3 regions of the Pseudomonas sp. NFACC46-3 genome follow, and region 2 is predicted to be linked to each of the others. Evidence: predicted binding sites of a transcription regulator. Region 2 holds the regulator's gene; each other region holds the start of a gene.
What was found. The regulator sigma-54, encoded in region 2, starts transcription at its own class of promoters, with help from an activator protein. The targets are predictions, from matches to a motif close to ANTGGCATNNANNTTGCTNT.

Region 1 (2,269 bases), on a different contig from region 2:
GTGCGCCAGCCGCGCAACACCGGTTTGGCCGCGCTCCCCAAGGCCTGCTGGCACAGCCGCCGAAAATGCGAAACCGACACGCCGTAGCGCTGGGCCAGCGTGTTGAGCTTTTCGCTGTGCGTGCCTTGTTCCAATAAAAACCGTACGAGCCCGTAGCTCTCGTGATGCCGCAACAGGTTGGCAGCCGCGTGATAGGCCGCGGTGCCGCCCAGCGCCTGGCCGATGAACCAGCGTTCGAATCGTTCCTGGGAGCGGACGACTTCCTCGGTCACCGGCAACAGGGCCCACGGTCCAACTGCCCCCCGTTGCCCGACCTCGACGAAGGCATTGCTCATGTCGAAAAAAGCCTGCAACTTCACCAGCGGCGCCGCAGTCACAGGCTGGACCTGCAACGGGCCACCACTCCAGCGCAGCGAATCACCCGCCACCACCACCCCTTCCCAACCGACCGGCAGGCGATGACTGACGCCAAACCTCGCGGCGCTCAGTTGAACCGGGCTTTGCGCGACACGCAGGTGCAGCACCCGTTCGCGCTGTTCAGGCAATGCCGTGGAGCGAGATGATTTGTCCTGCACGCCGGTCTCCTTTGCTACGTAGCCTTGGAAGGGCCGACAGGATGAAAGACCCGGCGTCTTGAATCTTGATGGAAAGGTGATGGGGCACGCACTGGCATATGCCTTGCACCCTTTTCGTTCATCGGCGCCCATGCCAATGGCGGAATGAGTGCCACACTGATTTAAAGGACAACGGCGTCGTCATCCGGCCCTGCCCTGGCAGCGCTGGGTACGGCGCTTTTTTTACGTGGAAGGTGATGCGCGATGAATGAAGTTCCAGCCAACCCCCTGGCTTGGGTCAACGGCAGCGATGCCCCGGAAAAGAGCGCAGTCGACCTGGGTTTCATGGCCTTGAGTGACTGTGCCCCAGTCGTGGTGGCCGCCACCCAGGGCTTCGCCCAACCCTATGGCCTGACCCTGAACCTCAAGCGCCAGACGTCCTGGGCCAACCTGCGGGACAAGCTGGTCAGTGGTGAAATCGATGCCGCCCACAGCCTCTACGGCCTGATCTACGCCGTGCACCTGGGGATCGGCGGCGTCGCGCCGACCGACATGGCCGTGCTGATGGGCCTGAACCAGAACGGCCAGAGCATCAACCTGTCCCATGGCTTGCAGGCCCAGGGCGTGACCAGTCCTGAGGCACTGGAACAGCACGTGCACCAAACTCGCCCGAAACTGACCTTCGCCCAGACCTTCCCCACCGGCACCCATGCCATGTGGCTTTATTACTGGCTCGCCGCCCAGGGCATCCATCCCTTGTCGGATGTCGACAGCGTCGTGGTGCCGCCGCCGCAAATGATCGCGCACCTGCAAGCCGGACGTATCGACGGTTTTTGCGTCGGTGAACCCTGGTGCGCCAGCGCGGTGAAGCAGAACCTGGGTTTTACCCTTGCGACCACCCAGACCATCTGGCCCGATCACCCGGAAAAAGTCCTGGGCTGCACCCGCGCATTCGTCGAGCAGTACCCCAATACCGCCCGGGCCCTGGTGATGGCGATCCTCGAAGCCAGCCGCTTCATCGAACAAAGCAGCGAAAACCGTCGCAGCACCGCACAACTGTTGAGCGCGCCCGAATACCTCGACGCGCCACTGGACTGCATCGAGCCGCGCTTGCTGGGGATCTATGCCGATGGCTTGGGCAACAGTTGGCAGGATCCCCACGCCATGCGCTTCCACGGCAATGGCGAGGTGAACCTGCCGTACCTGTCCGACGGCATGTGGTTCATGACCCAGTTCCGTCGCTGGGGCCTGTTGCGCGAAGACCCGGATTACCTGGCCGTGGCCCAGGACGTCCAGCAGCTCAAGCTGTACCGTGAAGCCGCTGGCGCACTGGGCATCGCGTCCCCGCGCCAGGACATGCGCAGCAGCCAGTTGATCGATGGCACCACCTGGGACGGTTCGGACCCGGCCAAGTATGCCCGCAGCTTCAAACTGCACGCCTTGAGCGATGCGGCTCCCCTTTTCGCCAGCCGCTGACAGGAGCCTCGACCATGCTGCGTATCCTGCTGATCAACGACACCGCGAAAAAAGTCGGCCGCCTCAAAGCCGCCCTGATTGAAGCCGGATTCGAAGTCATCGATGAATCCGGATTGACCATCGACCTGCCGGCGCGCGTCGAAACGGTGCGTCCGGACGTGATCCTGATCGATACCGAGTCACCCGGACGGGATGTCATGGAGCAAGTGGTGCTGGTCAGCCGCGACCAACCACGACCG
Region 2 (2,269 bases):
TTCATCGTGACTTGCACGTTGGTGATCTTGTCGAAATGCCTCTCCAATCGGTCGAGTTTTTCGCCGATGTAGGTGCGCAGGGGTTCGGTCACTTCCAGTTGGTGTCCACTGATGTTGACTTGCATACAGCTTCTCCTTCGTTGCCAGTGCATAAAGCGGCAGGCAGAAATGCCTGCCACTGGAACGCTGTGGCGTGGCCTGTTACATCAACCGCTTGCGTTCGCTCGAAGGCGCGATCCCGAGGGATTCGCGGTATTTGGCGACGGTGCGGCGGGCCACCTGAATGCCTTGTGCCTCCAGTAAACCAGCGATCTTGCTGTCACTCAACGGCTTTTTCTGATTTTCCGCGGCCACCAGTTTTTTGATGATCGCGCGGATGGCCGTGGATGAGCATTCGCCGCCTTCGGAGGTGCTGACGTGGCTGGAGAAAAAGTATTTCAATTCATAGATACCCCGAGGGGTATGCATGAATTTCTGGGTGGTTACCCGGGAAATCGTCGACTCGTGCATGCCCACTGCCTCGGCAATGTCATGCAGGACCAACGGTTTCATCGCTTCATCGCCGTACTCCAGGAAGCCGCGCTGATGCTCGACGATCTGGGTGGCAACTTTCATCAGGGTTTCGTTGCGGCTTTGCAGGCTCTTGATGAACCAGCGCGCTTCCTGCAACTGGTTGCGCATGAAGGTGTTGTCGGCACTGGTGTCGGCACGCTTCACAAAGCCGGCGTACTGGGCGTTGACCCGCAGCTTGGGCACCGACTCCTGGTTGAGCTCCACCAGCCAGCGATCATTGTGCTTGCGCACGATCACGTCGGGGACTACATATTCGGGTTCGGTGGATTCGATCTGCGAGCCGGGGCGCGGGTTGAGGCTCTGCACCAGTTCGATGACCTGGCGCAGCTCATCTTCCTTGAGCTTCATGCGACGCATCAGTTGGCTGTAGTCGCGGCCGCCCAACAGGTCGATGTAATCGGTGACCAGCCGCTTGGCTTCGGCCAGCCACGGCGTCTTGGCGGACAACTGGCGCAGTTGCAGCAACAGGCACTCGCCCAGGTTGCGGGCGCCGATGCCGGCCGGTTCGAACTGCTGGATGCGATGAAGGACGGCTTCGATCTCGTCCAGCTCGATGTCGAGCTCGGGGTCGAAGGCTTCCAGGATTTCTTCGAGGGTCTCGTCCAGGTAGCCTTGGTTGTTGATGCAGTCGATCAGGGTCACGGCGATCAGGCGATCGGTGTCGGACATCGGCGCCAGGTTCAACTGCCACAGCAGGTGGCTTTGCAGGCTTTCGCCCGCAGAGGTGCGGGTGGTGAAGTCCCACTCGTCGTCATCGCTGCTTGGCAGGCTGCTGGCGCTGGTCTGGTAGACGTCTTCCCAGGCCGTGTCCACGGGCAGTTCGTTGGGGATGCGTTCGTTCCATTCGCCGTCCTCGAGGTTGTCCACCGTCGGGGCGGTTTCCTGGTAGGTCGGTTCCGGGATTTCGGTGTTGGTCTTCTGCTCGACGTTGTCGGCCAGCGGATCGGTGTTGTCGAAGTCGTCGCCTTCTTCCTGGCGTTCGAGCATCGGATTGGACTCCAGGGCCTCCTGGATTTCCTGCTGCAGGTCCAGGGTCGACAATTGGAGCAGGCGGATGGCCTGTTGCAGCTGCGGTGTCATCGTCAGCTGCTGGCCCATTCTCAAGACTAGCGATGGTTTCATGGCAGGGGCTTAACACCTTATTAGCCGGCGCACATGCGCCATCCACTACAGGGCGCCGAAGCGCCAAACTTAAGCAAATTATATGCCTGAAACTGAAGTGTTTGCCTAGAGCGTCGCCACAATAAAATTAAACGACGCTCGGACAATTCGCCAGACACTTGTGATTACAGGCGGAACTCATGGCCCAGATACACTTCCTTGACCAGCTCATTGGCCAGGATGGCTGCGGAGTCGCCTTCGGCGATCAGTTGGCCATCGTTGACAATGTAGGCGGTTTCACAGATATCCAGCGTCTCGCGCACGTTGTGGTCAGTGATCAGCACGCCGATCCCCTTGGCCTTGAGGTGATGGATGATCTGCTTGATATCACCTACCGAGATCGGGTCCACGCCAGCGAACGGTTCGTCGAGCAGGATGAACTTCGGTGCGGTGGCCAGGGCGCGGGCAATTTCCGCGCGACGCCGCTCACCGCCGGACAGGCTCATGCCCAGGTTGTCGCGAATATGGCTGATGTGGAATTCCTGCAGCAGGCTTTCCAGCTCCTGGCGACGGCCGGCCTTGTCGAGTTCCTTGC
Region 3 (2,269 bases), on a different contig from region 2:
CGGCTACTCTGCAATTGAGATCAGCGAAAGGATCGCCAAGGTCCGGTCTTGTCAGCTACATGCTTGTGTCCCGACGGCCATTTGATGCCGTACCGCTTGCAGCCTGAGGGCTTCACGCACGGGAAGACGGAAAGTCTATCCATTGGTTTCAGGAGGACGTTTCATGAGCACAGCCTATCAAGAAGACATCAGCACCAGCGTGTTGCGCCGCATGAAAGAAGGCGGTTTCGATTTTTCCCGATTCCATCCCATTGAGTTCTACGCCATTTTCCCGGACGAGGAGCGGGCGCGCAGGGCGGCAGGTCATTTTCGGGGAGAATCGTTGAACGCGCAGATCAGTGCACGGGACGATGGGGCTTGGTCGTTGGAACTGAGCCGGGTGATGTACGCCACTTACGATGACATTGGCGACTTCGAGCAAGACTTTGAGGCAGTCGTCGAACCCTTGGGTGGTGTGATCGAGGGCTGGGGTGTCAAGCAAGAGATCCGGCGCCTGCAGGCCTGACAGTCACTCACCGCAACCACAGCAACGGCTGACCTTGTGTCGGCCGTTTTCATGTCTGTGAGCTAACGAGAGTCCCTGTGGGAGCCGAGCTTGCTCGCGATGGCGGCTGCACGATCAACATCATTACTCGCTGACACACCACAATCACTTCCCCAGGTTTTGTACTTAACTGTATCCAGATCAAGTCGCGTCGTTTTTCCGAGACTATGCTCAGCAGAGCGACGCCCCTGCGTCGCAATGAAGCGGGGGCAGCGGGGTGGGGGCATTTGTTGCACTAGAAAAGTGCGCGGCCTGTCAGAGGAGAATCCAACCCGTTGATCATAAAGCGTTTATGCCGATGGCACGGGGCTTGCGAAGCCTTGCTGCCAGGGTGACAAGGAGTACGGCATGATCCGCAGCGGTTTTGATGAAATGTACGATGCCAACGGCCAGGTCCGCCCGCATTACCAGGCGTTTGCCCGCTGGCTGGCTGAAACGCCTGGTGAGCTGCTGGCGCAACGCAGGCGCGAAGCCGACCTGTTGTTTCATCGTGCTGGCATTACGTTTACGCTCTACGGGGACGAGCAGGGGACCGAGCGCCTGATCCCTTTCGACACTATTCCGCGCAGCATCCCGGCCAGTGAATGGCGGGTGGTCGAACGCGGCTGCATCCAGCGGGTCAAGGCGCTGAACATGTTCCTGGCCGACCTCTACCACGAACAACGGATCATCCGGGCCGGCATCATTCCCGCCGAACAGGTGCTGGTCAACGAGCAGTACCAACTGGCGATGCAGGGGCTTGATCTGCACCGCGACATCTATGCCCACATTTGTGGTGTCGATCTGGTTCGCGACGGTGACGGCACGTACTACGTGCTCGAAGACAATCTTCGTACGCCCAGCGGCGTCAGCTACATGCTCGAAGACCGCAAGATGATGATGCGCCTGTTCCCCGAACTGTTCGCCGCCCAGCGCATCGCCCCTATCGATCATTATCCGAACCTGCTGCTAGACACCCTGAAAAGCGCCAGCCCGCTGGACGATCCCAGTGTCGTGGTGCTCACGCCGGGGCGTTTCAACAGCGCGTTCTTCGAGCACGCGTTCCTGGCCCGAGAGATGGGCGTGGAGTTGGTGGAAGGCGCCGACCTGTTCGTGCGTGATGACAAAGTGTTCATGCGCACCACCGACGGCCCGAAAGCGGTGGATGTGATCTACCGTCGCCTCGACGACGCGTTCCTCGATCCGCTGGCCTTCAACCCGGACTCGATGCTCGGGGTGCCGGGCCTGTTGTCCTCCTATCGTTCCGGCAACGTGGTGCTGGCCAACGCCATCGGCACGGGCGTGGCGGACGACAAGTCGGTGTACCCCTTCGTCACCGACATGATCCGTTTTTACCTGGACGAGGAGCCGATTCTGAAGAACGTCCCTACATGGCAATGTCGTAATCCTGCTGAACTTTCCCACGTGCTGGCGAATCTTCCCGACCTGGTGGTCAAGGAAACCCAGGGTTCCGGCGGTTACGGAATGCTGGTGGGGCCGGCCGCGACGACGGCGCAGATCGATGCCTTCCGAGAGCGGATCAAGGCCAAGCCGCACGCCTATATCGCTCAGCCGACGCTGCCGCTCTCGACCTGTCCGACCTTTGTCGAAAACGGCATCGCCCCGCGCCACATCGACTTGCGGCCGTTTGTGCTGTCGGGGCGCGAGACCCGCGTGGTGCCTGGTGGGCTGACGCGGGTGGCGCTGCGCGAAGGTTCCCTGGTGGTGAATTCATCCCAGGGCGGT

Region 1: BM300_RS16295 (CmpA/NrtA family ABC transporter substrate-binding protein) is a predicted target of sigma-54. The motif match lies at 666-685, and genes of this name have one in related genera.
Region 3: BM300_RS09265 (circularly permuted type 2 ATP-grasp protein) is a predicted target of sigma-54. The motif match lies at 842-861, and genes of this name have one in related genera.

Annotation. Positions count from the first base shown of each region.
Region 1 is NZ_FOTH01000015.1:56,173-58,441, reverse strand. It holds gene BM300_RS16300 (helix-turn-helix domain-containing protein) at 1-575, opposite strand, end outside; gene BM300_RS16295 (CmpA/NrtA family ABC transporter substrate-binding protein) at 819-2,030, shown strand; gene BM300_RS16290 (ANTAR domain-containing response regulator) at 2,045-2,269, shown strand, end outside.
Region 2 is NZ_FOTH01000031.1:35,301-37,569, reverse strand. It holds gene hpf (ribosome hibernation-promoting factor, HPF/YfiA family) at 1-125, opposite strand, end outside; gene BM300_RS24290 (RNA polymerase factor sigma-54) at 202-1,695, opposite strand; gene lptB (LPS export ABC transporter ATP-binding protein) at 1,860-2,269, opposite strand, start outside.
Region 3 is NZ_FOTH01000006.1:95,003-97,271, forward strand. It holds gene BM300_RS09260 (ribonuclease E inhibitor RraB) at 164-505, shown strand; gene BM300_RS09265 (circularly permuted type 2 ATP-grasp protein) at 893-2,269, shown strand, end outside.